One region of the Bacillus sp. KH172YL63 genome, then DNA from elsewhere that is predicted to be linked to it. Evidence: predicted binding sites of a transcription regulator. Region 1 holds the regulator's gene; the other holds the start of a gene.

Region 1 (15,295 bases):
TGTACAAGAGTAAGTTCAAGACGAAGCATAGTTGTCGCTCATCATACAGGTGCTAAAGGAGATCAAGCGTTGAAAAAACATTTTGGATATATTTTAATTACCTATATTGTTATGCAGCTTTCAAGCATCATCGGCATCCCCTTGCTGCTTAAGATCGGCATCGATGTGCTCGGCCAGCCGGAAGAAGCCGTCAAGAGTGCCGCGCCTGGATACTGGCTTGTCATCAGTTTCACACTGACGCTTCTCGTCGTGTGGGGGATCCTTAGGAAAAGTGAAACAAGTACCCGCCTTGAGCGGAGCGCCCCGCTGGGTGCTGCCCGTTCCACCGTGTGGGCGGTTCTTGGTATCTTCATGGCATTCCTTGCTCAATCGATCGCGATCCAGGTCGAGTATGCACTCGGGATTCAGATGGGATCTGAAAACACCCAGATGATCATCGCCATCATTGAAAAGGTGCCATTATCCATGCTTGTCGCTGCGATCATCGGTCCCATATTAGAAGAGATCGTTTTCAGGAAGATCATTTTTGGCGTCCTATATGAGAAGATGCACTTCTTCTTTGCGGCACTCATCAGCTCGGTCATTTTCGCTCTTGCCCATTTTGAGCCTGAGCATGTGATCCTGTATTCTGCGATGGGCTTCACCTTCGCATTCCTATATGTGAAGACGAAGCGGATCCTCGTACCGATCTTTGCCCACGTCACGATGAATACAACGGTCGTTCTCATGCAGTCCATTTATAAGGATGATATTGAGAAACTGATGAACGAAGCTGAAAAAATACAAGGATTCATTGGAGGATTATTTCTATGAGGAGATCACCATTATTCTCTGGAGTGATCTATCTCCTTCTCGGTGTGCTCTTCACATACTTCGCTGTACAAAACGTACAGAATGATGAAGGTTGGGGATTTTTCACATACATGCTCATCTTCCTGGCAACCCTGGACTTTGGTTCCGGCCTGCGGATGATCATGCTGCATGTTAAGATTAAAAAGCAGATAAACAAAAAAAAGGATTGATCACTGAGATCAATCCTTTTTTATATCTTCGAATCGTTCCATTTCCAGCTTTTGCTCAGCTTCCAACACCTTTTTGTACCCGATCTTGGATATCCATATACTGATTTCATATAGAAGCAGTAAAGGAACCGTCACCATTAAGTGGGAGACGATATCTGGCGGTGTGATGAAGGCCGCAACGACCAGCAGAACGAAGTAAGCCACCTTCCTCATCTGCCCCAGCAGCATCGGCGTCACGATCCCCAAACGAGTGAGGAATAACATGATGACCGGCAGCTGAAACAGGAAACCGAACGGGATGGTAATCTGAAACAAGAAATGAAAGTATTCATTAATTCCAATCACTTGCTGGATATTCAGGTTGGTCGATAACCCCATCATGAACTTCACAACGTATGGAAACAAAATAAAATATGAAAATGACAAACCACCGAGGAACAGCAAAAGGGAAATCGGTATGTAACTGAGTGTCACCTTCCGCTCTCTCTCATATAAGCCTGGACTTACAAATGACCACACCTGGAATAGTATGACGGGTGATGTCAAGATGATCGCAATGAACATGATCATTTCCATATAGATTTTGAGAGGGTCAGTGATCCGAAAGGCGTTCATCGTCAACTCTTTCGCTTCATCGGCGTGTTGCAAATATCGAATCAGCGGCTCTGCGAGAAAGAAACTCACGATGACCGCTAACAAGAAGAAAACGACTACAAACATGAGCCGTTTCTGCAATTCTCCTATATGTTCATAGACTGTCATGTCTCTTTGGCTTTGACTCATGGCGTTCATCCTACCCTACTTAGCTTTTTTGCTGTTATCGTCCTCATCATCTGCTAAGCCCTTTGTTGCATTTTTGAATTCCCGTAAAGTATTACCGGCAGCCTTCCCAAGTTCCGGCAATTTCTTCGGTCCGAAAATTAATAGGGCAACGACTGTTATAAGTACGATACTACCTGCACCTAACATAATGAGACACCTCCTCTTTATTCATTCTATCATAACGTAAATTTGAAAGATTTACTATTCAGTTATCATTCCATCTTGTGACATTTCAGTGTCATCTTCTGAATAGTGTTTCAAGAAGTAAACAAGAGACTGAAGCTCCACCGCCAGGTCGATATGATGGACCCTGATATGGTCCGGTACCGTCAACCTCGCAGGAGTGAAATTTAGGATCCCCTTGATATTCGAAGACACCAACCGGTCTGTGATATTTTGAGCAGAAGACGCCGGAACCGTCAGGATTGCCACTTCAATATCATGCCCAACAAGCTTCTCTTCTAAATCATCAAGGTGAAAGACCGGTACATCCCCGATCTGGGTCCCGACCTTTTCTTCATCCACTTCAAACGCCATCTCGATCTTCGTATTATTATTCTTGATGAAGTTATAATGAAGAAACGCTGTACCGAGATTCCCCACACCGATCAATACCACTTTCGTCAGGGCATCCTGATCAAGCGTTTTTCGGAAGAAGGACAGAAGGTAATTGACGTTATAGCCGTATCCTTTCTTTCCAAGGGCACCGAAATACGAGAAGTCCCTCCGGATCGTGGCAGAATCCACCTTCACCGCTTCACTCAATTCCTTCGAGGAAACCCGTTGCTTTCCGGACGAGTACAGATTTTTAATAAAACGATAGTAAAGCGGAAGCCGCTTGGCCGTTGCCTGTGGAATTTTCGTTGTATCCTGATTCATAATGTATTCCCCCACATCTATTCAAAACCTCTGATACCGCTTCCAAAATAATAAGCGTACAGAATTTATACATTCCATTACCCATCATACACTATATTTTATCCTAAGTGTATGAAGATTAACAGTCGAGTTATTGCCGTTCACCTTTCAAATACGGTACACTAGCACTATGAAATAGAGGTGAAACGTCATGATTCTACTACAAGTGAATCAACTATCAAAAAACTTTGGTGCAGATAATATCCTATCAAATATTAAGCTTGAAATACAGACAAGAGATCGGGTTGCCCTCGTCGGACGGAACGGTGCAGGAAAGTCGACCCTTCTGAAAATCATTGCAGGCCACCTCTCTTACGATTCGGGAGAAATCACGAAACCTAAAGGGGTGACGATCGGTTACCTTGCACAAAATACCGGCCTGGAATCAGATCTTTCAATTTGGGCAGAGATGCTGACCGTTTTCGAAGAGCTGCAGAAGCAGGAGAAACAGCTGAGACATCTTGAGAAACAGATGGCCGACCCTTCCGTTTACGAGCAGGAAGACATCTATCAGCGGGTGTTGAAGGAATATGACGAGCTTCAGGTCCGCTTCAAGGACTCGGGCGGCTACCAGTATGAAGCCGATATCCGCTCGGTGCTCCACGGATTGAACTTCGCCGATTTCGATTATGATACAAAGATCTCCACATTGAGCGGTGGACAGAAGACCCGTCTCGCCCTCGGTAAGCTTCTATTGACGAAGCCGGATATCCTCATCCTCGATGAGCCGACGAACCATCTGGATATCGAAACCCTATCGTGGCTTGAAACCTATCTTCAAAGCTACGAAGGCGCCGTCCTGATCGTTTCCCACGATCGCTACTTCCTGGACAGCGTCGTCAATCAGGTATATGAAATCTCCCGGAACCGGAGTAAGAAATACCACGGGAACTACAGCAAATACTTGGAACAGAAAGCAGAAGACTATGAAAAGGACCTGAAGATGTTCGAACGGCAGCAGCAGGAAGTCGCGAAACTCGAAGACTTCATCCAGCGGAATATCGCCCGTGCCTCCACGACCAAGATGGCACAAAGCCGCCGGAAGAAGCTCGAACGGATGGACATGATGGACAGGCCGCTCGGCGACGAGAAGTCTGCAAACTTCGCCTTCCAAATCGACCGCCAAAGCGGGAACGACGTCCTTCACGTGCAGGACCTCACCATCGGTTACCACGATGAACAGATTTCATCCCACATCGACTTCTCTGTGAAAAAGGGTGACAGCATCGCCCTCGTCGGCCCGAACGGAATCGGTAAATCGACTTTGTTGAAGACGCTGGTGAATAAACTCAAACCGCTTGGCGGGGAATTTAAATTCGGTTCCAACGTATCCATCAGTTACTATGACCAGGAACAGGCTGAACTGTCTTCCAACAAGACCGTATTGAATGAACTATGGGACGAATACCCGATGAAAATGGAAAAAGAGATCCGCACCGTGCTCGGTAACTTCCTTTTCTCCGGTGAAGACGTCCTGAAACCTGTCTCCACATTGAGCGGAGGGGAAAAGGCCCGCCTTGCCCTGTCCAAGCTCATGATGGAACGGGGAAATGTCCTCATCCTTGATGAGCCGACGAACCACCTGGACCTGGACAGCAAAGAAGTATTGGAAAACGCCCTGATCGATTATCCGGGAACGATCCTCTTCGTTTCCCATGACCGGTACTTCATCAATCGCATCGCAACGAAAGTGGTCGAACTGTCCAAAATGGGCTCAACCTCTTATCTTGGCGATTATGACTACTATCTTGAAAAACTGCAGCAGCAGGAAGAGCTTGAGGCACTCGAACGCAGCGAGCAAGGGGTACAGACCAGCCAGTCAGTGACGACACAAAAGCAATCGCATAAGATCGATAAAGAAGCGAAGAAGCTCGAACGTCAACGAAGACGACGGGTGGAAGAAATCGAAGGCCAGATGGAAACACTTGAAACAGACATTCAGGAAAAAGAAGAGCTCCTCTGTGACCCGGAGATATTCCAAGACCATGAAAAGGTCCAGGAATTGAACGACTCCCTCACCAAAGCGAAAGAAGAGCTTGATGAATTATTGGAAGAATGGACGGAACTTGAAGAACTTTTACAAGAAGAACAATAATCCACAGGACTGGGGATAACGATCACTCCAGTCCTTTCTTATTCCACATTGTTATCCACATTCAAAATCCTGATAAAACGTTATTCACACAGTTTTTCCACATAATCCACAACGAAACATGTATTTATCCACAGAAATCATCCTCATTCCCAATCAAAAATATAAAGATTTTTCACATCATGTACACATCTTTCAATAAGTTGTGCACATTTTATCCACAGACTGTTGATAAAAACATATGTTCGCACCGATCAATTGACCTCTCCCCTTGTTATTCACAGCCTATCAACATGTAAGCTTTTTCATTTGGAGGGTATTCCGGAATTAATGTAAAGATTGATGAAAATAGGGACCTGTTTTAAACAGCGATGTATACAACATAACAGTCAATAAAAAAAGCTTAAACGCTCTTCACGTTTAAGCTTCTTTCACTAGAAATTTTCGATATCAAGTCCTGGATTTGCGTTCATATCCATGTTTCCACGTTTTCCTTGTTCATAAAGGACCGTACCGGCAGCGGCAATCATCGCAGCATTATCGGTACATAAGGACAATGGCGGGATGATCAATGCTGCGTCGACATCATGAAACGCTTCCTGCAAAGCAGCCCGCAGTCCTTTATTCGCCGCAACGCCCCCAGCTAATAATACTTGTTCCACACCATATTCCTTCACTGCCTTGACCGTTTTCGTCACCAACACATCGATCACACTGGCCTGGAAGCTCGCAGCCAGATCCTGTGGATGGATGGTCTGTCCCTTTTGCTTCGCATTGTGGAGAGTGTTAATAACTGCTGACTTCAAGCCGCTGAAGCTGAAATCATAAGACCCCTCTTCTAGCCATGCCCGGGGCAGATCAATGACAGGCTCACCTTCGTGTGCAAGACGGTCGATATGCGGTCCACCCGGATAAGGCAGGTTCAATGTTCTGGCCACTTTATCATAGGCTTCTCCGGCAGCATCGTCCCGGGTTTCCCCGATGACTTGAAACGAGCCGTGCTCCTTCATGAGGACCAGCTCGGTGTGACCACCTGATACGACCAATGAGAGAAGTGGGAACTTCATTTCTTCCACTAACCGGTTGGCGTATATATGTCCGGCAATGTGATGGACGCCGACGAGTGGCTTGTTATGGGCAAATGCCAGTGCCTTTGCAGCATTGACGCCGATCAACAGCGCCCCGACCAGCCCGGGACCTTCCGTCACGGCCACACAATCGATTTCCTCCATCGTCATCCCGGCCTGCTCAAGTGCTTCCTCGAGCACAAAGGTCACCTGTTCCACATGGTGACGGGACGCTATTTCCGGCACGACCCCACCAAAGCGTTTATGACTTTCGATTTGAGAAGAAACGATATTCGTCACTATCTCGGTTCCGTTCTTTATAATAGCGACAGCCGTTTCATCACAGCTTGTCTCTATTCCCAACACAAATGTATCTTTTTTCATAAATTCACCCACATTACTAAAGCATCTTCTTGGTTATCCGAATAATAACGCTTTCTGATTCCACCATCCTGAAATCCCAGTTTGCGATACAAATGCTGGGCTGCACCATTTGTGACCCTGACTTCCAACGTCATCGTACGAGCCCCACACTCACCTGCAACATCCATAAGCTTTCTCATGAGCGCCTCACCCACTCCCCGTCCCCGGTAATCCGGCAGGACAGCGACATTTGTGATATGACCCTCATCCACAACAAGCCAGACGCCACAGTAGCCGACGACCCGTTCATCTTCCTCTGCAACAAGATATGTGGATAAGTGATTCTGCTCGATTTCATTCAAGAATGCGTCCCGGCTCCAAGGGATGCTAAAAGATTGATTTTCAATTGCCATCACAGCATCTAAATCGTCAACTGTCATAAATCGTATGTCCATCGCGTAACAATCCTTCATTTCCTTTAGGATTTTCTTTGGGATTCAAGCCATTTTACTTCTGCTTCTGCCATCCGGATATAATTCGGAAGAACGTCGTGTGCAGACATCTCTTCCATCTGGCTCCCGATATAGGCAAGCTCGGAAGGCCGGGGATTATGACTGACAAACGGGGCAAGCTTAGCTTGGTCTCCCATTACTTCTTTAATCACAGACTCGTGGATGCTTACATCATTACCCACAAATAATATATCTTTATCGTAATCCTTTAACTTCCTCACCCAGTCTTCCAGCAGGATATTCCGATCCTCTTCAACGCATGCCAGTCGATCCCCCTGGTACTCATACAGTCCCGTATAGACCTGTCCACGTCTCGCATCGAACAATGGAACGATATAGCCTGGAAAGTATCGGCCCGACGAAGCGAGCGTCGCAAGACTGGACACGGGGATGAGCGGGATGTTCAGTGACCATGCAAGCGTCTTTGCCAGTGTCACACCAATCCGCACACCGGTGTAGGAGCCTGGGCCGTTGGCTACGACGATCTTCGTCAGTTCTGTCGCCTTGATCTCACAATCCTTCAGCAGCTGCTCAATCGCAGGCATCGCCCGTACAGAATGGTTCTTCTTCATATAGGTAATATACTCGCCAATCACCTTATCCTCTCCGACAAGGGCCACCCCTAAAGGATAATTGGAAGTATCGATGGATAAAATCGTCATGCCACAATCTCCTTACACAATTCGCTATATCTCTCTCCCACAGGCTTCAACACGATGCGTCTCGTTGAATCCCCTTCACGGTAAATCGATATGCTTAATAACTCTTCCGGTAACTGATCTTGAATCAAGTGAGCCCACTCAACAACGGTCACACCTTCACCTTCAAAATACTCATCAAATCCCAGATCTTCAAAGGAATCATCCAACCGGTACACATCCATATGGTATAGAGGCAAACGCCCCCGGTATTCTTTAATAATCGTGAAAGTCGGGCTGTTGACAGTCCTCGTCACGCCTAGACCTTTCGCCAAACCCTTGGTAAACGTCGTCTTTCCTGCCCCAAGGTCACCTTTTAACGTCAACACCGCCCCAGGCTTCAGGAGTGATCCCAATCGCTCTGCAAACACACCTGTCTCATCTGGACTCTCGGTTATGATTTCAAACTGATTCATGTTTATCTCCTCAATCGTCTTGTAGGTATAAAAAACCCTTAGGATCGTTTGTTACCCTAAGGGAGAATGTATATATGTAGTTTACCCCTTTTCGGGTATGTGAGTAAAGGATATGATAAATAGACAATAAAAAAAACGAAACAACGTTTCGTTTGAATAAACAAATCTGGCGGTCCGGACGGGACTCGAACCCGCGACCTCCTGCGTGACAGGCAGGCATTCTAACCAACTGAACTACCGGACCAGAGTTTTTTTGCTCTAGCAAAAATAACTATCCATGCGTGACTCATTTAGGATTAGGATATCCTGAGTCAAAAATGGTATTGCGGGGACAGGATTTGAACCTGCGACCTTCGGGTTATGAGCCCGACGAGCTACCGAACTGCTCCACCCCGCGTCGATATAAGTATCACACTCTCCATACTACTATATGTTGAAGTATAAAGATAGTGACTTCATAAAAAAATATTTCGCCTGGCGACGTCCTACTCTCACAGGGGGAGATCCCCCAACTACCATCGGCGCTGAAGAGCTTAACTTCCGTGTTCGGCATGGGAACGGGTGTGACCTCTTCGCCATAATCACCAGACGAATATTAAATTGAAGGTTTGTTCCTTCAAAACTAGATAAAGAATTGATGTCAAGAAAGCCGAATATCAGCCGATTGTTCATATAAATATGACTCTTTGTGGTTAAGTCCTCGATCGATTAGTATCAGTCAACTCCACATGTCGCCATGCTTCCATCTCTGACCTATCTACCTAGTCATCTTCTAGGGATCTTACTCACTTACGTGATGGGAAATCTCATCTCGAGGGGGCTTCATGCTTAGATGCTTTCAGCACTTATCCCTTCCGCACATAGCTACCCAGCGATGCCTTTGGCAAGACAACTGGTACACCAGCGGTGCGTCCATCCCGGTCCTCTCGTACTAAGGACAGCTCCTCTCAAATTTCCTGCGCCCACGACGGATAGGGACCGAACTGTCTCACGACGTTCTGAACCCAGCTCGCGTACCGCTTTAATGGGCGAACAGCCCAACCCTTGGGACCGACTACAGCCCCAGGATGCGATGAGCCGACATCGAGGTGCCAAACCTCCCCGTCGATGTGGACTCTTGGGGGAGATAAGCCTGTTATCCCCGGGGTAGCTTTTATCCGTTGAGCGATGGCCCTTCCATGCGGAACCACCGGATCACTAAGCCCGACTTTCGTCCCTGCTCGACTTGTAGGTCTCGCAGTCAAGCTCCCTTGTGCCTTTACACTCTGCGAATGATTTCCAACCATTCTGAGGGGAACCTTTGGGCGCCTCCGTTACTCTTTAGGAGGCGACCGCCCCAGTCAAACTGCTCCACCTGACACTGTCTCCCACCCCGATAAGGGGCGCGGGTTAGAATTTCAATACAGCCAGGGTAGTATCCCACCGATGCCTCCACCGAAGCTGGCGCTCCGGTTTCCAAGGCTCCTACCTATCCTGTACAAGCTGTACCAAAATTCAATATCAGGCTACAGTAAAGCTCCACGGGGTCTTTCCGTCCTGTCGCGGGTAACCTGCATCTTCACAGGTACTATAATTTCACCGAGTCTCTCGTTGAGACAGTGCCCAGATCGTTACGCCTTTCGTGCGGGTCGGAACTTACCCGACAAGGAATTTCGCTACCTTAGGACCGTTATAGTTACGGCCGCCGTTTACTGGGGCTTCGATTCGCACCTTCGCTTGCGCTAAGCACTCCTCTTAACCTTCCAGCACCGGGCAGGCGTCAGCCCCTATACTTCGCCTTACGGCTTCGCAGAGACCTGTGTTTTTGCTAAACAGTCGCCTGGGCCTATTCACTGCGGCTCTCTCGGGCTTGCACCCTACCAGAGCACCCCTTCTCCCGAAGTTACGGGGTCATTTTGCCGAGTTCCTTAACGAGAGTTCTCTCGCTCACCTTAGGATTCTCTCCTCGCCTACCTGTGTCGGTTTGCGGTACAGGCACCTTTTTCCCTCGCTAGAGGCTTTTCTTGGCAGTGTGGAATCAGGAACTTCGCTACTATAATTCGCTCGCTATCACAGCTCAGCCTTCACGATGACGGGATTTGCCTCATCATCAGCCTAACTGCTTAGACGCACATATCCAGCAGTGCGCTTACCCTATCCTCCTGCGTCCCCCCATTGCTCAAACGGAAAAGAGGTGGTACAGGAATATCAACCTGTTGTCCATCGTCTACGCCTATCGGCCTCGACTTAGGTCCTGACTAACCCTGAGCGGACGAGCCTTCCTCAGGAAACCTTAGGCATTCGGTGGATGGGATTCTCACCCATCTTTCGCTACTCATACCGGCATTCTCACTTCTAAGCACTCCACCAGTCCTTACGGTCTAGCTTCGCAGTCCTTAGAACGCTCTCCTACCACTGACACCTAAAGGTGTCAATCCACAGCTTCGGTGATACGTTTAGCCCCGGTACATTTTCGGCGCAGAGTCACTCGACCAGTGAGCTATTACGCACTCTTTAAATGGTGGCTGCTTCTAAGCCAACATCCTGGTTGTCTAAGCAACTCCACATCCTTTTCCACTTAACGTATACTTTGGGACCTTAGCTGGTGGTCTGGGCTGTTTCCCTTTCGACTACGGATCTTATCACTCGCAGTCTGACTCCCATGGATAAGTCTTTGGCATTCGGAGTTTGTCTGAATTCGGTAACCCGATGAGGGCCCCTAGTCCAAACAGTGCTCTACCTCCAAGACTCTTACACATGAGGCTAGCCCTAAAGCTATTTCGGAGAGAACCAGCTATCTCCAAGTTCGATTGGAATTTCTCCGCTACCCTCATCCCCGCACTTTTCAACGTGCGTGGGTTCGGACCTCCATTCAGTGTTACCTGAACTTCATCCTGGACATGGGTAGATCACCTGGTTTCGGGTCTACGACCACATACTAAAATTCGCCCTATTCAGACTCGCTTTCGCTGCGGCTCCGTCTTATCAACTTAACCTTGCATGGGATCGTAACTCGCCGGTTCATTCTACAAAAGGCACGCCATCACCCGTTAACGGGCTCTGACTACTTGTAGGCACACGGTTTCAGGTTCTATTTCACTCCCCCTTCCGGGGTGCTTTTCACCTTTCCCTCACGGTACTGGTTCACTATCGGTCACTAGGTAGTATTTAGCCTTGGGAGATGGTCCTCCCAGATTCCGACGGAATTTCACGTGTTCCGCCGTACTCAGGATCCACTCAAGAGAGAATGAAGTTTCAACTACAGGGTTGTTACCTTCTTTGACGAGCCTTTCCAGACTTCTTCGTCTACTTCATTCCTTTGTAACTCCGTATAGAGTGTCCTACAACCCCAAGAGGCAAGCCTCTTGGTTTGGGCTACATCCCGTTTCGCTCGCCGCTACTCAGGGAATCGCAATTGCTTTCTCTTCCTCCAGGTACTTAGATGTTTCAGTTCCCTGGGTCTGCCTTCCATACTCTATGTATTCAAATATGGATATTGTTCCATTACGAACAATGGGTTCCCCCATTCGGAAATCTCTGGATCAAAGCTCACTTACAGCTCCCCAAAGCATATCGGTGTTAGTCCCGTCCTTCGTCGGCTCCTAGTGCCAAGGCATCCACCGTGCGCCCTTCATAACTTAACCGAATTGGTTGTTACATAAGGTTTAAAACCTAAAATGGCGATACTCGGTAATTTTCTTGACTATCAATTTATCTTTATCTAGTTTTCAAAGAACAAATTTCTGTCTCAGAAGAGACAAAAAGTTTTGATGATAATTAAACCATCAAAACTGAACAAAACTTCGACTGTCAAACGTTTTAGTAAATCTTCCTTAGAAAGGAGGTGATCCAGCCGCACCTTCCGATACGGCTACCTTGTTACGACTTCACCCCAATCATCTGTCCCACCTTAGGCGGCTGGCTCCAAAGGTTACCTCACCGACTTCGGGTGTTACAAACTCTCGTGGTGTGACGGGCGGTGTGTACAAGGCCCGGAACGTATTCACCGCGGCATGCTGATCCGCGATTACTAGCGATTCCAGCTTCATGCAGGCGAGTTGCAGCCTGCAATCCGAACTGAGAACGGTTTTATGGGATTGGCTAAACCTCGCGGTCTTGCAGCCCTTTGTACCGTCCATTGTAGCACGTGTGTAGCCCAGGTCATAAGGGGGCATGATGATTTGACGTCATCCCCACCTTCCTCCGGTTTGTCACCGGCAGTCATCCTAGAGTGCCCAACTGAATGCTGGCAACTAAGATCAAGGGTTGCGCTCGTTGCGGGACTTAACCCAACATCTCACGACACGAGCTGACGACAACCATGCACCACCTGTCACTCTGTCCCCCGAAGGGGAAAGCCCTATCTCTAGGGTTGTCAGAGGATGTCAAGACCTGGTAAGGTTCTTCGCGTTGCTTCGAATTAAACCACATGCTCCACCGCTTGTGCGGGCCCCCGTCAATTCCTTTGAGTTTCAGTCTTGCGACCGTACTCCCCAGGCGGAGTGCTTAATGCGTTAGCTGCAGCACTAAGGGGCGGAAACCCCTAACACTTAGCACTCATCGTTTACGGCGTGGACTACCAGGGTATCTAATCCTGTTTGCTCCCCACGCTTTCGCGCCTCAGTGTCAGTTACAGACCAGAAAGTCGCCTTCGCCACTGGTGTTCCTCCAAATATCTACGCATTTCACCGCTACACTTGGAATTCCACTTTCCTCTTCTGCACTCAAGTTCCCCAGTTTCCAATGACCCTCCACGGTTGAGCCGTGGGCTTTCACATCAGACTTAAGGAACCACCTGCGCGCGCTTTACGCCCAATAATTCCGGACAACGCTTGCCACCTACGTATTACCGCGGCTGCTGGCACGTAGTTAGCCGTGGCTTTCTGGTTAGGTACCGTCAAGGTGCCGCCCTATTTGAACGGCACTTGTTCTTCCCTAACAACAGAGCTTTACGATCCGAAAACCTTCATCACTCACGCGGCGTTGCTCCGTCAGACTTTCGTCCATTGCGGAAGATTCCCTACTGCTGCCTCCCGTAGGAGTCTGGGCCGTGTCTCAGTCCCAGTGTGGCCGATCACCCTCTCAGGTCGGCTACGCATCGTCGCCTTGGTGAGCCGTTACCTCACCAACTAGCTAATGCGCCGCGGGTCCATCTGTAAGTGGTAGCTAAAAGCCACCTTTCAACATCCCCCTCATGCGAGGGAATGAATTATCCGGTATTAGCCCCGGTTTCCCGGAGTTATCCCGATCTTACAGGCAGGTTACCCACGTGTTACTCACCCGTCCGCCGCTGATATCAGGGAGCAAGCTCCCATCAATCCGCTCGACTTGCATGTATTAGGCACGCCGCCAGCGTTCGTCCTGAGCCAGGATCAAACTCTCCGATAAAAGTTTGAATAGCTCTTTAAAATAAATCTAGAATTAACGTTGACGTATTGTCTTGTTTTGTTCAGTTTTCAAGGTTCAATTAAAGGTAATGTTTGGAGCGGGTGAAGGGAATCGAACCCTCATCATCAGCTTGGAAGGCTGAGGTTTTACCACTAAACTACACCCGCATATAAGATTGTGATGGTCGGGAAGACAGGATTCGAACCTGCGACCCCTTGGTCCCAAACCAAGTGCTCTACCAAGCTGAGCTACTTCCCGTCAGAAAAGCATATGTATGATCTTGCGTGTAACACTCGCTAGTAGAAACAAGATGGCGCGCCCGAGAGGAGTCGAACCCCTAACCTTTTGATCCGTAGTCAAACGCTCTATCCAATTGAGCTACGGGCGCAATATTCCTTTGAAACTTTTTGGTGCGGCCGAGAGGACTTGAACCTCCACGGGGTCGCCCCCACTAGGCCCTCAACCTAGCGCGTCTGCCATTCCGCCACGACCGCGTTTTAAAGCGACAAACAATATTATATCGAGGATAACGTTTTATGTCAATAACTTTTTAAATCTTTTTTAAAAGTGCGGGTGAAGGGACTTGAACCCCCACGCCTTGCGGCGCCAGATCCTAAGTCTGGTGCGTCTGCCAATTCCGCCACACCCGCATGATCTGTGTTTCCTCCGTCAAAGCGGAGATGATATGAATTGATTTTGTTGAACAAAATCAATGGTGAGCCATGAAGGACTCGAACCTTCGACCCTCTGATTAAAAGTCAGATGCTCTACCAACTGAGCTAATGGCTCGTAAATGGCTGGGCTAGCTGGATTCGAACCAACGCATGTCGCAGTCAAAGTGCGATGCCTTACCGCTTGGCTATAGCCCAATGAGTTGTCAAAAAGTGACGAGGTTTATATAATAGCATGTCCGACTCTTATAAGTCAATCACTTTTTTAAAAAAATCTGGCGGTCCGGACGGGACTCGAACCCGCGACCTCCTGCGTGACAGGCAGGCATTCTAACCAACTGAACTACCGGACCAGAAATGATCTTTGATGTAAACACGTACTCCGGTCATGCCTCTGTCTTAACAACAATGTTGATCAGGAGGACAATAAAGAAGTAAGTATGACCCGTACGGGATTCGAACCCGTGTTACCGCCGTGAAAGGGCGGTGTCTTAACCGCTTGACCAACGGGCCACGTTCTAAAAATTTTATGGCGGAGAAGGAGGGATTTGAACCCTCGCGCCGGTTGCCCGACCTACACCCTTAGCAGGGGCGCCTCTTCAGCCACTTGAGTACTTCCCCATAAAAATGGCTCCGCAGGCAAGATTCGAACTTGCGACCGATCGGTTAACAGCCGATAGCTCTACCACTGAGCTACTGCGGAACGTGAAGTATTCCATCGCTTAACTCGTCTTATCGACTCTTATGATTATAATGACTCATCGCTTTCTTGTCAACCACTTTCAGTCACTTTTTCAGACTGAAGGCTGCTGTTGCAGGTCAGGATCCTTCATGCTCTAAATTCGATCAGTTCTTCCTTCTTAAACAAGAGCTTGCCCCTGCAGCGTCCGCACACATATTTGCCAGTATTGATCTTTCTTCTTCTTTCATACTGCAGATGACACTTTGAACATATATAGGTAAGGATCCGCTTTCTCTTTGTGCTTTCAGGCAGTGAAGCGCAGTATCTCGGACCTCCCACCTTTTTCAGCAGGTCTTTGAAATCCTGGTCCCCGTGCTTGTACCCTTTCCCTTGAAGATGAAGATGATAATGAACGAGCTCATGCTTGATGATCCCAATCAGCTCATCCAATCCATGCTCGACCAGGTACTTCCGGTTGATATCGATATTGTGGCTTCCGAGCATATACCTTCCTCCGGTCGTTCTTAACCGGGGATTGAAATATGCTTTATGCTGGAACGGCAGTTGGAAGAATCGGTCAGATATTTCTTCCACTAAAACCTGCAATTCTTCATTGGTCATAATCATCCTTCTTTCTTCGTTAGAACATGACAACCTATTATAGC
Region 2 (15,295 bases), 1.1 Mb from region 1:
TTCCATGGTTAGATCTTTCTTTTTAAACATATGATAAAGTTCTTTATCCAGGGACAGGGCCTCAAGATAAGAAGATGTCAATTTTTCATGAAGCTGATAACGTTCTTCCATCGTCTTTTTCAGCTGTTTGGCTTCTTTTTTCAGTTCTTCTTTTTCTAATTCATCGACGAATTCGTCTGCTTTGGCAAACTCTTCCTTAGACTCTTTCATGGATGCACGCTCTTTATCGATATATTCTTTTCTCTCTTCGATGTTCTCAAGCGCTTCGTCGGAAAGCTTCTCTATCTGGTCAAACTCTTTCATTCCGAGATCCATGATTTTCGTATAAATCTCTTTTTCCTTTTCTTCTAACTCTTGAAGAGGCTTTTGCACTTTCACAAATTGATTCTCTTTTGATACTGTCTCTTCAAGAACGTTGTACAAATTCTCCTCGGGTGTCGAACCACCTACGCACCCCATCAGCACAAAAATAGCCGCTCCTAACATGAAAGCAAAACGAAATTTCGACACAACTAGATCCCCCTTAACTATTTACCATCTTCTACTATATCTATGTCTACATCTTTTGACAATAGGGATTTACAACTGTGGAAAAATATGTCGATTGAACCATTCTTCCCATATTCATCATTATGTCTGCTTGCTGATGAGTATTCCTGTTTATATCAATTCTCATTCATTAACTTTTTCCCTTGATAATGATAAACTATGATCATACATAATAGTTTATCATTACGTAAAAAGTAGAGAAGGAAAAACAGACCGTCTTTTTATGGCTCTGTGCTCTTTACTCTTGTTTCTATTGTACTCGAGGAGGAAATGAAATGATCACAATGAAAGACATCATACGAGAAGGCCATCCCACATTGACAATGGTCGCTTCAGAGGTCCCGATCCCGCCCACACCGGAAGATCAGGAAACGCTGAAACGTTTATTGGAATACGTCATTAACAGTCAAAATCCTGAAACAGCAAGTAAATACGGTCTCAGACCCGGAATCGGACTCGCTGCCCCGCAGATCAACATTTCCAAACGGATGCTGGCAGTCAATGTGACAGACAGCACTGGCAAGCTGTACAGTTATGCATTATTCAACCCGAAGATCATCAGTCATTCGGTCGAGAAAGCGTACTTAACTTCAGGTGAAGGCTGTCTATCAGTCGATAGAAGCGTCCCAGGGTTTGTCCCACGCTACGCCAGGGTGACAGTGCGCGGATGGGATATAGATGGAAATGAAGTGAAACTCCGATTAAAAGGTTTGCCGGCGATCGTTTTCCAGCACGAGATCGACCACTTGAATGGCATCATGTTCTATGATCATATTAACAAGGACAATCCATTCCAACCGATCCCTGATGCCACAGCCATCGAAAGATAGCTCCTTACAATTTAAACCCATAAAAAAATCCGAACGGCTATCCCCATTCAGGAGTAGCCGTTCGGATTTTACGTTTATATTAATCCAAGTTCTTTCAATCCGTGGTGAATGCCATCGTCATCCACATGCCTTGTGATCATATCTGCATGATTCTGCACTTCCTGGACAGCATTGCCCATCGCGACTCCGGTACCAACTGACTGAATCATCTCAATATCATTCAGCCCGTCCCCGAATGCATACACATCCTCCATGTCAAACCCAAGCTTTGCGATCATCTTCTTGATCCCCTCTGCCTTCGATCCTCCTCTTGGAAGGATATCCATTGAGTACTGGTGCCATCGGATGAATGTAAAATCATTGTATTTCTCACGATAGAAGTTCTCTTCTTCCTCCGTGCAGAATAGCAACGATTGGTAAATATCCCTTCCTTTATAGAAATCAGGCGCGTATCCTGGGTGAGGAAACTTCAGGCTGTTCATACTTTCCTCGATATATTGATGATGTTTCTCATTCGATTTCATCGTTTCATGATTCAAATGAACGACCGGATGCGCATTTGCATGGGTATCTTCCAATATTTCCTCCAGCGTCTCGAATTTCAGCGGATTGGTATAGATGACTTCGTTCTCGAAAACGACGTATTGACCATTGAATGATACAAACGATTCGATTCCGAGCTCTTCTCTTAAACTCTCATACATAAATGGCGCCCTTCCGGTTGCTATCGCCACATACGTACCGTTTGATTGAAGCGTTTGAATCGCTTCCTTGGTTGAATCAGGCAGCTGTTTATCATGGTCAAGCAGCGTGCCATCTATATCGAAGAAAACTATTTTAGACATAAACCTTCTCCTTTTCATACAGTTCGATTTCATTTCTCTTTTACACGTTGATTAAGGTAATCCTTTACGAAAAAAATGTCAATGATGAGACGTCTACAACGGGATTTACCAAACTTAACCATGTAAGAGATTCGAAAAATTCCGTACAATATAAGTAAGACAACAGAGACGTGCCCATTTTTGTTCCTTTACTTCATAGGAAAATCTCGGTAAACTATTGATAAGGAGTGATCCACCATGTTAAAAAAGCTGAGAAAAAAGCTTTTAAAACAGTGGAAAGAATTGCTTAAAAGAAAAACGATCGCGTAATTCCTTCGATCCTGAGGTGACACACGCCTAAACAATTACCACAGCCCGCTATTCACATACATTCATGCAATGAATAAGGGACTGATGCCGCCTGTAAGCTTTATGTCTCCAAGGGCCTTGGTCCCTCTTCTATCTTTGTCATGATTTCGTGAAGATTATTCAAAAACTTTATTTAAGTGAAAGAATCCTTTATACTTGGTATCATACATAAAGTAAGTGATTCCATCCTATTTAAATGAAAGGCTATCATTCAGGGTAAAAACCCTCTCTGTGTTAAGAAAATGATTCATCGGTCAATCGTTTTTTTAACACAGGGCGTAAATGGGCAACAGATGAACATGTGAATGTTCCGATCTCAAGAAGCGATCAGGGGGTAAGACTCCCTGATCCCGAGCTCCAGCGTCAAGCACCCGCCGACATGGAACATCCCTCTTTTTTTGCAGAGCTTGATCCTTGCGGGTCTTGGGCGCCGCTTATGTTATGTAGTTGATAACTTTTTTATCATAGAAGAAAGTTAGATTTTTTGAAAACGGATAAGGAGAGAGAAAAATGATTTTTAAAGTATTTTATCAAGAAAGTAAAGCCGAAGTGCCTGTTCGCGAATGCACTCAATCGCTTTACATGGAAGCAGATTCTGAACGTGACGTACGCCTTAAATTAAAAGACAAACCGTATAACATCGAATTCGTACAAAAGCTAGAGGGCGCTTTTTTAGAGTATGAACAAAACCACCATTCTTTCGGGTTGGAGCAGTAAACGATGAAATTTGTAAAGAATGACCAAACCGCGGTATTTGCCCTTGGCGGTTTAGGTGAAATCGGTAAAAACACATACGGCGTACAATTCCAAGATGAGATTATCCTGATCGATGCAGGAATCAAATTCCCGGAAGATGAATTACTCGGTATTGATTACGTTATCCCAGACTACACCTACCTGGTGAAAAATGCGGATAAAATCAAGGGTCTTTTCGTTACACACGGACACGAAGACCATATCGGAGGAATTCCTTATTTACTTCGCGAGTTGAATATCCCTATCTACGGCGGCAAGCTTGCCCTTGGTCTGATCAAGAACAAACTGGAAGAGCACGGTTTATTGCGCAATGCAAAACTGAATGTCATCCAGGAGGATGATGTGGTTAAATTCCGCAAAACATCTGTCACCTTCTTCAGAACAACTCACAGTATTCCAGATTCTTATGGAATCGTCGTGAAGACACCACCTGGTAATGTTGTGCATACAGGTGACTTTAAATTTGATTTCACGCCTGTTGGTGAACCTGCGAACTTAACCAAGATGGCTGAAATCGGTAAGGAAGGCGTTCTTTGCCTTCTATCTGACAGCACGAATGCAGAAGTGCCAAACTTCACAATGTCTGAACGAAAAGTTGGTGAAAGCATCAATGATATCTTCCGTAAAGTAGACGGACGTGTCATTTTCGCTACATTCGCTTCGAATATCCACCGTCTTCAGCAGGTTGTAGAAGCAGCTGTGTTCCACAACAGAAAGGTCGCTGTATTCGGAAGAAGTATGGAAGCTGCTATTACAATCGGTCAGGAACTGGGATATATCAATGCTCCGAAGGACACCTTCATCGAGCACAATCAAATCAATCGCCTACCAGCGAATGAAGTGGCAATCCTTTGTACCGGTTCACAAGGTGAGCCAATGGCTGCATTATCCCGGATCGCAAACGGTACACACCGTCAGATTCAAATCCAGCCTGGTGACACGGTTGTATTCTCATCTTCACCAATCCCTGGCAACACAATCAGCGTAAACCGTACGATCAACTTATTATATCGTGCAGGCGCTGAGGTCATCCATGGGCCTTTAAGTGATATCCATACATCAGGTCATGGTGGTCAGCAGGAAATGAAGTTAATGCTTCGCCTGATGAATCCTACATTCTTCATGCCGATCCACGGTGAATTCCGTATGCAGAAGATGCATGCTCAGCTTGGTGTCGATTGTGGCGTGCAGGAAGGAAACTGCTTCATCATGGACAATGGGGAAGTACTTGCATTAAGCAATGATTCTGCCCAGGTGGCAGGGAAGATCCCGTCCGGAAATGTGTATATCGATGGAAGCGGAATCGGGGATATCGGAAATATCGTCCTTCGTGACCGCCGCATCCTGTCTGAAGAAGGTTTGGTGATTGTCGTTGTGAGCATCGACATGAAGGACTTCAAAATCGCTTCCGGTCCAGACCTCATTTCAAGAGGATTCGTATACATGCGTGAATCAGGTGACTTGATTAATGAAGCTCAAACACTCATTTCCAAGCACTTGAACAAAGTTCTTGAAAGAAGAACGTCACAATGGTCGGAAATCAAAAATGAGATTACCGATACATTGGCGCCATTCTTATATGAGAAAACAAAACGTCGTCCGATGATTCTTCCAATCATCATGGAAGTTTGATAACAAAAAGAGGCTGACCCATTTGGGTCAGCCTCTTCTTCTGTATTATAATACCTTTTTCTCAAAACGGTTGATATCCGTATCAGCTCCGATCACGATCAGGATGTCTCCTTCACGGATCTGCTCATCTGCCTGTGGTGAAACAATAATATCCTTGTCCCTTTTAATGGCAACGATGTTGATCCCGAATTGTGCACGGATATCTAAATCGATCAGTGAATTCCCACTCAAATGATCGTTAGCCACGATCTCCACAATCGAGTGCTCATCAGAAAGCTCAAGATAATCCAATACGTTATTGGAGACTATATTATGGGCAATCCTTCTCCCCATATCCCGTTCCGGATGAACAACCTGGTTCGCACCGATTTTTCGGAGAACCTTTTCATGATAATCGTTCTGAGCTTTTACCGTAATCTTCTTCACACCGATTTCCTTCAACATCAGTGTCGTGAGAATACTCGCCTGGATATCATCCCCGATTGCGACAATCACATGATCAAAATTACGGATGCCGAGGCTTTTCAACACCGATTCATCCGTTGAATCAGCCACTACCGCATGGGATGCGATGGATGAAAACTCATTCACCTTGTCTTCATCCTGATCGATGGCCATCACTTCCATCCCTTGATCTGTCAGAGAACGGACGATGCTTCCCCCGAATCTTCCTAACCCTATGACTACAAATTCTTTTTTCACCATTTATCCCCCCGTACTATGTATACAATATATTTTAGCACAAAAAAAAGGAGAAAATGACATTTCTCCTTTTCAATCTGCGAAAATAGCTCCTCGCTCACTTTCTCCCTTTCACATAGTCCGCATCAAATAAAAACAGCCTCATCAATAGATACAGGGATGGGATCAACAGCAGGAGACCTGCGATGAACACGATTACGAGCGCTACACCCATCGTCGGGTTCGTCACGCTGCCCCCGATCGTAATGAACGGTTTTAGTATATAAGGAAGGTGGGAAGCGCCATAGCCAAAGAATGCAAAGAAGAATTGCAGCATGACCAGGATAAACGCCATCCCGAAACGTTTCCTCCGATAGATGAGAAGTGATGCCCCGAAAAAACATAGAAGCGATAAACCAAACATCCACCAAATGTCAAGGGCACTTGTGAAATGTTCAGGATTATGTTCCCTTAAAGAGACAAAAACGACTAAGCTCGCAAGAATCGTCGGAGGACTCCAGAACAATGAAAACCGTCTTAGAATTTCCCTTGAATCCAAATCTCCGGCCCGATTGGCATAATACGTCAAGAAGGTAGCACTGATGAATAGCACCGAGACGATCGACAAGGCCACAACGCTCCATGAATAAGGACTGGTAAACAGTTCCTTCGCAAGGAAGACCACTCTATCCCCTTGCTCCTCGAGGAATCCTCCCTCGGAGATTGTCAATGCGGTCGATAGTGACGCCGGGATCAATAACCCTGTCGCACCGTATAAAAACAAATAGACAATATTATCCTTGGAACCGTAATTACCGAAAGCATAAAAACTCCCCCTGATCGCAAGCAGGATGATCGCGATACTCCCCGGCAGCAATAATGCGGTCCCATAATAATAAGCAGTATCAGGAAAGAAACCTACCAAACCCACAAAGAAAAACACAAAAAACACATTGGTCACTTCCCAAACGGGTGACAGATATCGGCTGATCAACACATTCAGCGTATGCTCCTTTCCTTTCATTCTTCCATAAAAGGCGAAGAACCCCGCTCCGAAATCAATCGAAGCGACGATCAGATAGCCATATAGAAATATCCACAACACGGTAATGCCCAGAACCTCTAAGCTCATACCCATTCCTCCCTCTTTACAACCTGCATCTTCCATTCCCTCTGTTAGGGATACAATCAATCTGTTTTACTGTTTATGTCGGGAAAACGTTGTTCAAGCTCTGCCTCTGCAGGCTTGTTCTTGAACATTTTAATCAATACAACAACGCACAGAATACCAAGAAGGATATAAAGCCCGACAAATAATGCAAACGTCAAACCGACGCCATCGGCCTTTGTCGCTGCATCTGCCACTTTCATATATCCTCGCAGGATCCATGGCTGCCTGCCGACTTCTGCATAAATCCAACCGAACTCGATGGCAAGCATCGCCAGCGGACCGCTCGCGACGATCCCCCATAATAATGGTGTATTCCATTCATTTCGCTTTTTCCATTTCCAGAAGAGGATGAACGTCCCTGCAATGAATATACTGTAAAAACCGATGGAAACCATCAGATCAAACATGTAGTGGACCCATAGTGGCGGTCGTTCGTCTTCAGGAAATTCATTCAAACCGGTTACCTCTGTATCAAATGAACTTCCTGCCAGGAAACTCAGAAATCCAGGTAACCTGATTTCATGATGGACTTCATTGTTCTCATCAAGCGTTCCAAATACGATCAAATCAGCTCTCTCTTCGGTTTCAAAATGCCACTCGGCTGCTGCAAGCTTTTCAGGCTGATATTCAGCTAGGAACTTCGCTGACAGGTCACCTGCAAATGCGGTTGCAAGGGCAAAGATCAACGCAGAAACCATGGATAACCGCAATGCTTTCTTATGGTATTCCCCGCCTTTTTTACGAAGAATCGCAAATGCGGTGATGGCTGCCAAAACAAGTGCCGATGTCAGGTACGCTGTCGTTAATACGTGGAAGACTTTCGTCGGTGTGGCAGGGTTTAACATCGCTGCAATCGGGTCGATGTTAATCGCTTTTCCTGCCTCGAGCTCAAATCCTTGGGGCGTATTCATGAAAGCATTCACCATCGTGATGAACAGTGCCGAAGCTGAAGATCCGATCATCACGGGAATCGTCAGGAGCCAGTGAATCCACTTATTCTTAAACCTGTCCCACGTATACAGGTAAATGCCTAAAAAGATCGCTTCAAAGAAAAACGCAAAGGTTTCCATGAACAGCGGCAGGGCAATCACCTGTCCTGCTACCTGCATGAATGACGGCCATAACATGGAAAGCTGCAGTCCGATCGCCGTACCCGTCACGACACCCACGGCGACTGTAATCGTAAAGCCCCTCGCCCATCTTCTAGCGAGCAGCAAGTAATGGGCGTCGTTCCGCTTGATCCCCATGAACTCTGCTATTGAAATCATGATCGGCACCCCTACCCCGATCGTCGCAAATATAATATGAAAGGCAAGAGTCGTCGATGTGAGCATCCGACTCAAAATCACACTATCTAATTCCATTCTATATTCCCCCACTCATGGATACATTTTCATAAAGTCATTCTTACCTCTTGTTTATCACTTATTGACCATTATAAAACCTGCACTCTAGTTTGTGAAGTGTTGAACATGAATATTTTGTGACGATTTTCACAATGTTTTTTGACTGGTAGTGTAATGAAAGGTTTTTTATAAAGGTTTCTCACCCTACTTCTCTATAACAGCTGCTCCAAACAAAAAAAGAGCCCCCTAACTAACTTGGGGCTCTTAATCCTCTACATCGCTTCTAGCATCTTAAACTGTGATTTCACCAGCTCATAATAATCTCCCTGCTTCTCCATCAGCTCTCCATGATTTCCAGATTCTTTGATTCTTCCATTTTCCAGTACAAAAATGTTATCAGACTCCCTGATGGTCGATAGGCGATGGGCGATGATGATCGCTGTACGCCCGCTCAGCAGTTTCTTCAGGGCGCTTTGAATCTTCACTTCCGTTTCTGTGTCGATGGACGCCGTCGCTTCATCCAGAATGATGATGCGGGGATTTGCGAGGAGTGCACGGGCAAAAGATAATAACTGCCTTTCACCGACTGACAGGACATTCCCACGCTCTTCCACTTCAGTATCATAGCCGTTGGACAGCTTTTGAATGAATTCATGGGCACCGATCGCTTCTGCCGCCTTCATGACATCTTCGTCTGATGCACCGGGGCGTCCGAACCGGATATTATCCATGATGGTGCCAGAGAAGATGAATGTATCCTGCAGCACGATGCTGATTTGGCTTCTGAGGCTCGAGACGGCTGTATCCCTCAGATTGACTCCGTCAATTCTCACGACGCCTCCGGTGGGATCATAAAAACGGCTGATGAGGTTGGCAATCGTCGTCTTGCCGGAGCCTGTATGGCCTACCAATGCGACGGTCTGACCCGCTTTCATTTCAAGTGAGATATTTTGCAGCGCTTTTCGTTTATCATCATAAGAGAATTCCACCTGTTCAAAGTGAATGTGCCCCTTGATGTCTTTCAAGTTCACTGCATCCGCTTTTTCGTTCACAATCGGCTGTTCATCAAGGAATTCAAAGATGCGCTCCGATGAAGCCATTCCAATCAAAAGCTGATTGTACACTTGGCCGAGTCTCGATATCGGCTCCCAGAACATCCCCAGATAGAAAGCAAAGGAAACAAATTCACCGAGCTCAAGTGAGCCGCCCTGTATAAGGTGGGCACCGTACCAGATGAGGACGGCTGTCCCGATGGCATTGGTCAGTTCTACCATCGGGCGGAACATGGCATTTTTCTTCGTTGCTGTTCTCCAGCTGTCGAAGTTCTCGGTGTTCACTCCGTCAAAAAACGCCATATTTTCTTTCTCCTGGGTGAACGACTGGGTGACCCGGATCCCTTGAATACTTTCATTCAAGTGAGAGTTCAGCTTTGATTGCTTCAGGCGCACCATTTGCCACGACCTCCGAATATTCTTCCGCAAACTTGTCGAGATAAAGAACATGATCGGGAGGATGACCATGACTGCAAGCGTCAATTCAGGACTCAACGTAAAGAGGATCACAATGATGCCAATCAGGAGAATGATATCCATCAACAGATTGATGACTCCATTTGTAAAGAGTTCCTGCAGGGAGTTAATGTCATTCATGATCCTGACGAGGATGGAACCTGCTGACCTTTGATCAAAGAAGCGGTGTGAGAGCCACTGAACGTGGCTGAACAGATGCTTCCGCAAGTCATAAATGACTCCTTGACCGAGTTGATTCATCCACCTGATTCTTAACACATTCGCCCCGTAATTCAAGAGATAAAGGCCGGCGATGATCCCGACCAGTGTAAAGAGCAAAGTTTGATCCTTCTGTCTGATCGCTTTATCCAGGGTATAGACCCCGATTAAGATCGGGACGATCAATCGGACGGCGGTCGTGATCAGAACCGTTATGATGGACAATGGTAGCAGTCTTTTGGAATAAGGCTTTAAATAAGATAATAACCTGTATAGCTGTTCCCAGTTGAACGGCTTGTCGATCACTTGATCTGTAGAATAATGAAACCTGTTTAAAACACTTTTATTCACTTTGGTTTTTTTGCTCATATGCTTTCACCTGCCTTCCTTATGTTCGGACGATATTTTTCTGATCTTTATATTGAATATCATAAATCCGCTGATACGGTCCGTTATTTTTCAGCAGGAATTCATGAACGCCCCGCTCCGCGACTTTCCCGTTTTCTAACACGATGATTTCGTCTGCATGCTTCAGGGAGGAAATCCGGTGGGCGATGATGAACGTTGTCCGGTCAGCCATGACTTCTTTCAAGTCTTGTTGGATCCTGAATTCAGTTTCCATATCGACGGCACTCGTCGCATCATCAAGGATCAGGATCGACGGGTCTGTACAGATGGCCCGGGCAATCGCTATCCGCTGTTTCTGGCCCCCTGATAGTCCGAGCCCCCTCTCCCCGAGTCGTGTTTCATAACCGTCAGGTAAATCTGAGATAAACTCATGTGCCTGTGCCCGTTTGGCCGCTTCAACGATTTCTTCCATCGATGCGTCAGGCCGGCCGTATGCAATATTGGCTTTGATTGTCGACGAAAATAAAAATGTTTCCTGGAGAACAAATCCAATATTTCGACGGAGTGACTTTAAGGAGTAGTCTTTCAAGTCCCTGCCGTCTATCAGGATCTCTCCCTCCTCCGGTTCGTAAAAGCGTGTAATCAGCTGGGTGATACTCGTTTTACCGGAACCGGTTCCGCCAATCAGGCCTATGACCTTCCCAGGCTCAACTTCAAACGAGATATCTTCCAGGGCCGCTTCGTCATGGACCGTATAGTTCAAGCTGACATGCCTGAATTCGACTTTCCCCTTCAGCCGCTCAGCATGAAGCACATCTTCACGGTCGTTGATCTCTTCATCCACTTCCAGGATTTCTAATAAGCGTTCCCCTGATGCCTTAGATTGTGAAAAGAGATTGATCGTAAAGCCAAGGTTCATGATCGGCCAGATAATATACCAGACCAGGCTGTAGAAGGCGACCAGTTCACCGGGCTGTAGATTGTCATTCATGACGAGGTATCCTCCGTACGCAAGCAGGGTGACGACACTCACATTCCCGAGAAACTCCATCAGAGGGAAATACTTTGCCCACACATCGGAAGTGTGCAGGTACTTATCTTTATAGTCCCCGTTGGACCGGTTGAATTTTTCAATTTGGAAACCTTCCCTGGAAAGCGATTTCACCGTATTGATGCCGGAAATATTCTCCTGGACATTTGTATTGAGTTTTCCAAACGACTTCCTGATTCCGCGGAAGGCCGGGTGCACAGCTTTATCGAATTTGTACACGACAACTGCCAGGAAGGGTAAAGAAATGAGCGTGACGAACGTCAAAGAAGGCGAATAGTAAAACATAACCCCAAAGCTGACCGTCACGAGCATGAAAAAGCGAAGAAGTTCAGAAAAACCAAAGGACAGGAAAAAGCGGAAAGCTTCCACATCCGCTGTCAGCCTCGACATCAGGTCTCCTGTTTTCGCATTATCATAATAACTGAATGGAAGGAACTGCAGCTTTTCATACAATTCGTTTCGCAGACGGTAGACAGAGGTGATGCCAAACAGGTCACCATTGTATTGTTGAATGAATGTGGCCACGCCTTTCACTGCCATGATGCCGATGAAGCCGAAGGCCAAGTACGGGATCCAGTCATACTTCCCTTGCAAAATGACGTCATCGATTGTTACTTGCAATATCATCGGATAGACAACGGTTATAGCCGTTACAAAAATCAAGAAGATCATCGAAATGATAAAATGCCTTTTATACGGCCAATAAAAGGCTTTCAATTTAGTAAATGTATCCATATTTTCTCCCCTTTCACTCCGTCCATTAAAATCAACGTACTACTAAATATATCGGCTTTCGAAATATTTATCTACCCTTTTTTTTGAATTTTTCCCTTTTTTTGAATACTTCTGCTGTTTCAGTTTAGTATAGTAATATTTCCTAAAAAGAAGATCGGCCATTTGACCGATCTTCTTTCACACATTCGTTTGATTCACTACTTACCATTCACTGTCATGATTTGTCTTTTTTCCTTATATAAGAAATTTCATCCTCCATTCGAAAGAAAATTCTACATCTTGCACATATCCCTTTGACATAACCTACGGGGTATTGTGTATACTAGTAGGGTCATTATTCTAAGGAAAGGATGATTTTGTTTGAATTACATACTGAATCTTGCTTCATTAACGGATCGGCTTTCCAACTTTAATTGGGGCGGTCTATTGGTTACGATTGGGATTGGTGCACTACAGATACTAGCGATTTGGATCGCTTTCGTTATTGTAAAAGCAACAGCGAACAGGGTAATTGAAAGAATCTTCGACAAGTATAAGCAGAGAAATGATGTTTCTGAAGGCCGGGCACAGACCTTACAGGGACTTTCAAAGAATATCGTAGGATATGTCCTTATCTTTGTGTTCTTTGTTACGATTCTACAAATTTTCGGAATTGAAGTGACTGCGATCCTGGCAGGTGCCGGAATTGTCGGACTTGCTGTAGGTTTCGGTGCTCAAGGACTGGTAAGCGATGTAGTCACAGGCTTCTTCATTCTGCTTGAGAAGCAGGTGGATGTCGGCGATTACGTCACTACTGCAAGCTTCTCAGGGATTGTAGAAGAGGTCGGCTTAAGAACGACCCACATTCGCGGATTCGACGGCACCCTTCATTATGTACCGAATAGAGAAATCACCAGCATCAGCAATCACTCCCGCGGAAACATGAGAGCACTTGTCGATATCGGGATTTCTTATGACGATGATATTGATAAAGCGATGGCTGTTCTTCAGCAGGCGTGTGACAGTATTGCCCAAGAGGACGACAATATCGTTGAAGGACCGAATGTACTTGGCGTTCAAACACTGGGCTCTTCCGATGTCGTATTAAGGGTACTGTGCAGAACGAAAAATATGGAACAGTGGGGCGTGGAACGTAAGCTTCGCAAGGCCCTTAAAGAAGCACTTGATCAGAATGGAATTGAAATCCCATTCCCTCATCAGGTGTACATCGAGAAAAAAGAAAATGTATAATGACCCTGAAGAAGAAGGCGACCATGCCTTCTTTTTTTTGTGGGAGAAAATATGAAATAAAAAAACATCACGGAAGGATCGGGAAGAGCCTTCCGTGATGCATGTCGCTATTTCAATGCAGAGATATAATCAGACAGGAGGCTGATGGCAAAGTCGATCGCTTCCTCCTTCGGATTCAACTTAGCATGATGGAGGCCATACGGGGAATCAACACCAAGCCAAAACATAAAGCCAGGTATTTCTTCAAGCATATAGCCGAAATCTTCCCCTGTCATAGCTTCTTTACATATGACCACGTTCCTGTCCGTATCCTGCAGGAATGAAATGAAATCACTGGTCAAGGCAGGGTCATTGTATACCTGTTGATACATGCTTCCATAATCCACTTCTATGTCACAATCGTAGCTGATTTTCATCCCTTCGATTAATGCTTCCAGGCGTTCTTTCACGCTTTTCATCGACTGTGCCGAAAGGGTGCGGATCGTTCCTTCCAACCTGGCTGTTTCTGCAATGATATTCTGGACCGTCCCACTCTCCATTTTACCTACCGTGATGACGGCACTGTCCAGGGGATCCACATTCCTCGATACGATAGACTGCATTTGAGTGACAAATGAAGAAGCCGTCACGATCATATCCCTGGTGTGATGGGGATATGCCGCATGACCGCCCTTCCCCTTAAAATCAATGAACAATTCTGATGTATTGGCAAAAAGGAGACCTTCTTTGACGGCAACCGTTCCTACTTCATATTCAGGCGCAATATGCAGCGCGAAAATGACATCGGGCTTCCATTCCTTCATAATGTCACTCTTAAGCATGGGCTTCGCCCCGCCCGGCCCTTCCTCCGCGGGCTGGAATATGAAGAGAAGGTCATCTTTGATGGGGTGATGAACGAAGTGGGTCAGTACCCCAAGTGCGATTGCCATATGAAAATCATGTCCGCATGCATGCATACGTCCTTCATGATTCGAGGGAAACTCAAGCCCGGTATCTTCCTGGATCGGAAGGCCGTCAATGTCTGCCCTGTATCCGATTACTCTATTAGGCTCTGTTCCATGTACCTTGACGAAAAGTCCTGTTTTCCATTTTTTCACTTCTATACGTTCTGCCGGAAGGCCTGAAAGATAATTGCACAAATATTGCTGTGTTTTAATCTCTTGAAAGCCAAGCTCCGGAATCCGGTGCAAATCTCTCCGGATCTCTTTGAAATCTATCATCGTCATTGTGATTCTCCTTTTATCGGCAGTAAGAATGGACCTGTGTACAAGAAAAGAACCGACGTCGACCGTCCGTTCTTTTCCCATGGTTATCCTTATTTCATGTAAGTCTGCTATTAAAGCTGACGTAACTCTTGTTTGATTTCCGTCTTTGATTTCGTCTTATCATCGATATCCTTTAATTTCTTAGCAGGCGTACCGGCAACGACAGTATAAGGAGCAACGTCATCCACAACGATTGCACCGGCTGCGACAACAGCACCTTTTCCGACTGTAACGCCCTCTAACACAACTGCATTGGCACCGATGACAACATCATCTTCAATGACAACCGGCTTCGCCGATGGCGGCTCAATGACACCTGCAAGGACTGCACCTGCACCGATATGACAATTCTTACCTACAGTAGCACGTCCTCCAAGTACAACATTCATATCGATCATCGTACCTTCTCCGACAACCGACCCGATGTTGATCATGGCACCCATCATGATGACTGCATTATCACCGATTTCCACTTGATCACGGATAACAGCACCCGGCTCGATACGGGCTTTGATTCCTTTCATGTCAAGCAACGGGATCGCAGAGTTGCGTCGATCATTCTCTACTACATAGTCTTCGATCGCTTCTTTATTATTTTCAAGAATGGCAGAAAGCTCACTCCACTCCCCGAACACAACTCCGGAATTTCCTTGAAGGAATGTTTGAGATGAACCGAAGTCGATTCCTTCGAGATCACCTTTCACATAAACCTTTACAGGTGTAGATTTCGTACTATTTTGAATAAAAGAAATAATTTCATTCGCGTCCATCATTTTCATCA

The links. The regulator Rex, encoded in region 1, represses fermentation and respiration genes when NADH is low (regulators of the CRP and FNR family bind a similar motif). The targets are predictions, from matches to a motif close to TTGTGAAATATTTCACAA.
Region 2: a site for Rex is predicted at 8,294-8,311, ahead of KH172YL63_RS06830 (cytochrome ubiquinol oxidase subunit I). Genes of this name have one in related genera too.

Annotation. Positions count from the first base shown of each region.
Region 1 covers NZ_AP022842.1:258,692-273,986, reverse strand. The annotation lists gene KH172YL63_RS01535 (CPBP family intramembrane glutamic endopeptidase) at 70-813, shown strand; gene KH172YL63_RS01530 (YdiK family protein) at 810-1,022, shown strand; gene tatC (twin-arginine translocase subunit TatC) at 1,032-1,805, opposite strand; gene KH172YL63_RS01520 (twin-arginine translocase TatA/TatE family subunit) at 1,821-1,991, opposite strand; gene KH172YL63_RS01515 (redox-sensing transcriptional repressor Rex) at 2,046-2,723, opposite strand; gene KH172YL63_RS01510 (ABC-F family ATP-binding cassette domain-containing protein) at 2,914-4,857, shown strand; gene tsaD (tRNA (adenosine(37)-N6)-threonylcarbamoyltransferase complex transferase subunit TsaD) at 5,289-6,305, opposite strand; gene rimI (ribosomal protein S18-alanine N-acetyltransferase) at 6,302-6,739, opposite strand; gene tsaB (tRNA (adenosine(37)-N6)-threonylcarbamoyltransferase complex dimerization subunit type 1 TsaB) at 6,763-7,458, opposite strand; gene tsaE (tRNA (adenosine(37)-N6)-threonylcarbamoyltransferase complex ATPase subunit type 1 TsaE) at 7,455-7,910, opposite strand; tRNA gene KH172YL63_RS01485 (tRNA-Asp) at 8,078-8,154, opposite strand; tRNA gene KH172YL63_RS01480 (tRNA-Met) at 8,234-8,307, opposite strand; rRNA gene rrf (5S ribosomal RNA) at 8,383-8,499, opposite strand; rRNA gene KH172YL63_RS01470 (23S ribosomal RNA) at 8,599-11,533, opposite strand; rRNA gene KH172YL63_RS01465 (16S ribosomal RNA) at 11,727-13,277, opposite strand; tRNA gene KH172YL63_RS01460 (tRNA-Gly) at 13,371-13,444, opposite strand; tRNA gene KH172YL63_RS01455 (tRNA-Pro) at 13,459-13,535, opposite strand; tRNA gene KH172YL63_RS01450 (tRNA-Arg) at 13,589-13,665, opposite strand; tRNA gene KH172YL63_RS01445 (tRNA-Leu) at 13,686-13,771, opposite strand; tRNA gene KH172YL63_RS01440 (tRNA-Leu) at 13,846-13,927, opposite strand; tRNA gene KH172YL63_RS01435 (tRNA-Lys) at 13,991-14,066, opposite strand; tRNA gene KH172YL63_RS01430 (tRNA-Gln) at 14,072-14,146, opposite strand; tRNA gene KH172YL63_RS01425 (tRNA-Asp) at 14,225-14,301, opposite strand; tRNA gene KH172YL63_RS01420 (tRNA-Glu) at 14,390-14,461, opposite strand; tRNA gene KH172YL63_RS01415 (tRNA-Ser) at 14,479-14,569, opposite strand; tRNA gene KH172YL63_RS01410 (tRNA-Asn) at 14,577-14,651, opposite strand; gene KH172YL63_RS01405 (SprT family protein) at 14,778-15,251, opposite strand.
Region 2 covers NZ_AP022842.1:1,362,511-1,377,805, reverse strand. The annotation lists gene KH172YL63_RS06865 (YkyA family protein) at 1-510, opposite strand, end outside; gene def (peptide deformylase) at 825-1,379, shown strand; gene KH172YL63_RS06855 (Cof-type HAD-IIB family hydrolase) at 1,454-2,224, opposite strand; gene KH172YL63_RS06850 (DNA-dependent RNA polymerase subunit epsilon) at 3,083-3,289, shown strand; gene rnjA (ribonuclease J1) at 3,293-4,960, shown strand; gene KH172YL63_RS06840 (potassium channel family protein) at 5,006-5,662, opposite strand; gene KH172YL63_RS06835 (cytochrome d ubiquinol oxidase subunit II) at 5,760-6,773, opposite strand; gene KH172YL63_RS06830 (cytochrome ubiquinol oxidase subunit I) at 6,830-8,176, opposite strand; gene KH172YL63_RS06825 (ABC transporter ATP-binding protein) at 8,431-10,254, opposite strand; gene KH172YL63_RS06820 (ABC transporter ATP-binding protein) at 10,274-12,019, opposite strand; gene KH172YL63_RS06815 (mechanosensitive ion channel family protein) at 12,380-13,249, shown strand; gene KH172YL63_RS06810 (N-acetyldiaminopimelate deacetylase) at 13,357-14,475, opposite strand; gene dapD (2,3,4,5-tetrahydropyridine-2,6-dicarboxylate N-acetyltransferase) at 14,586-15,293, opposite strand.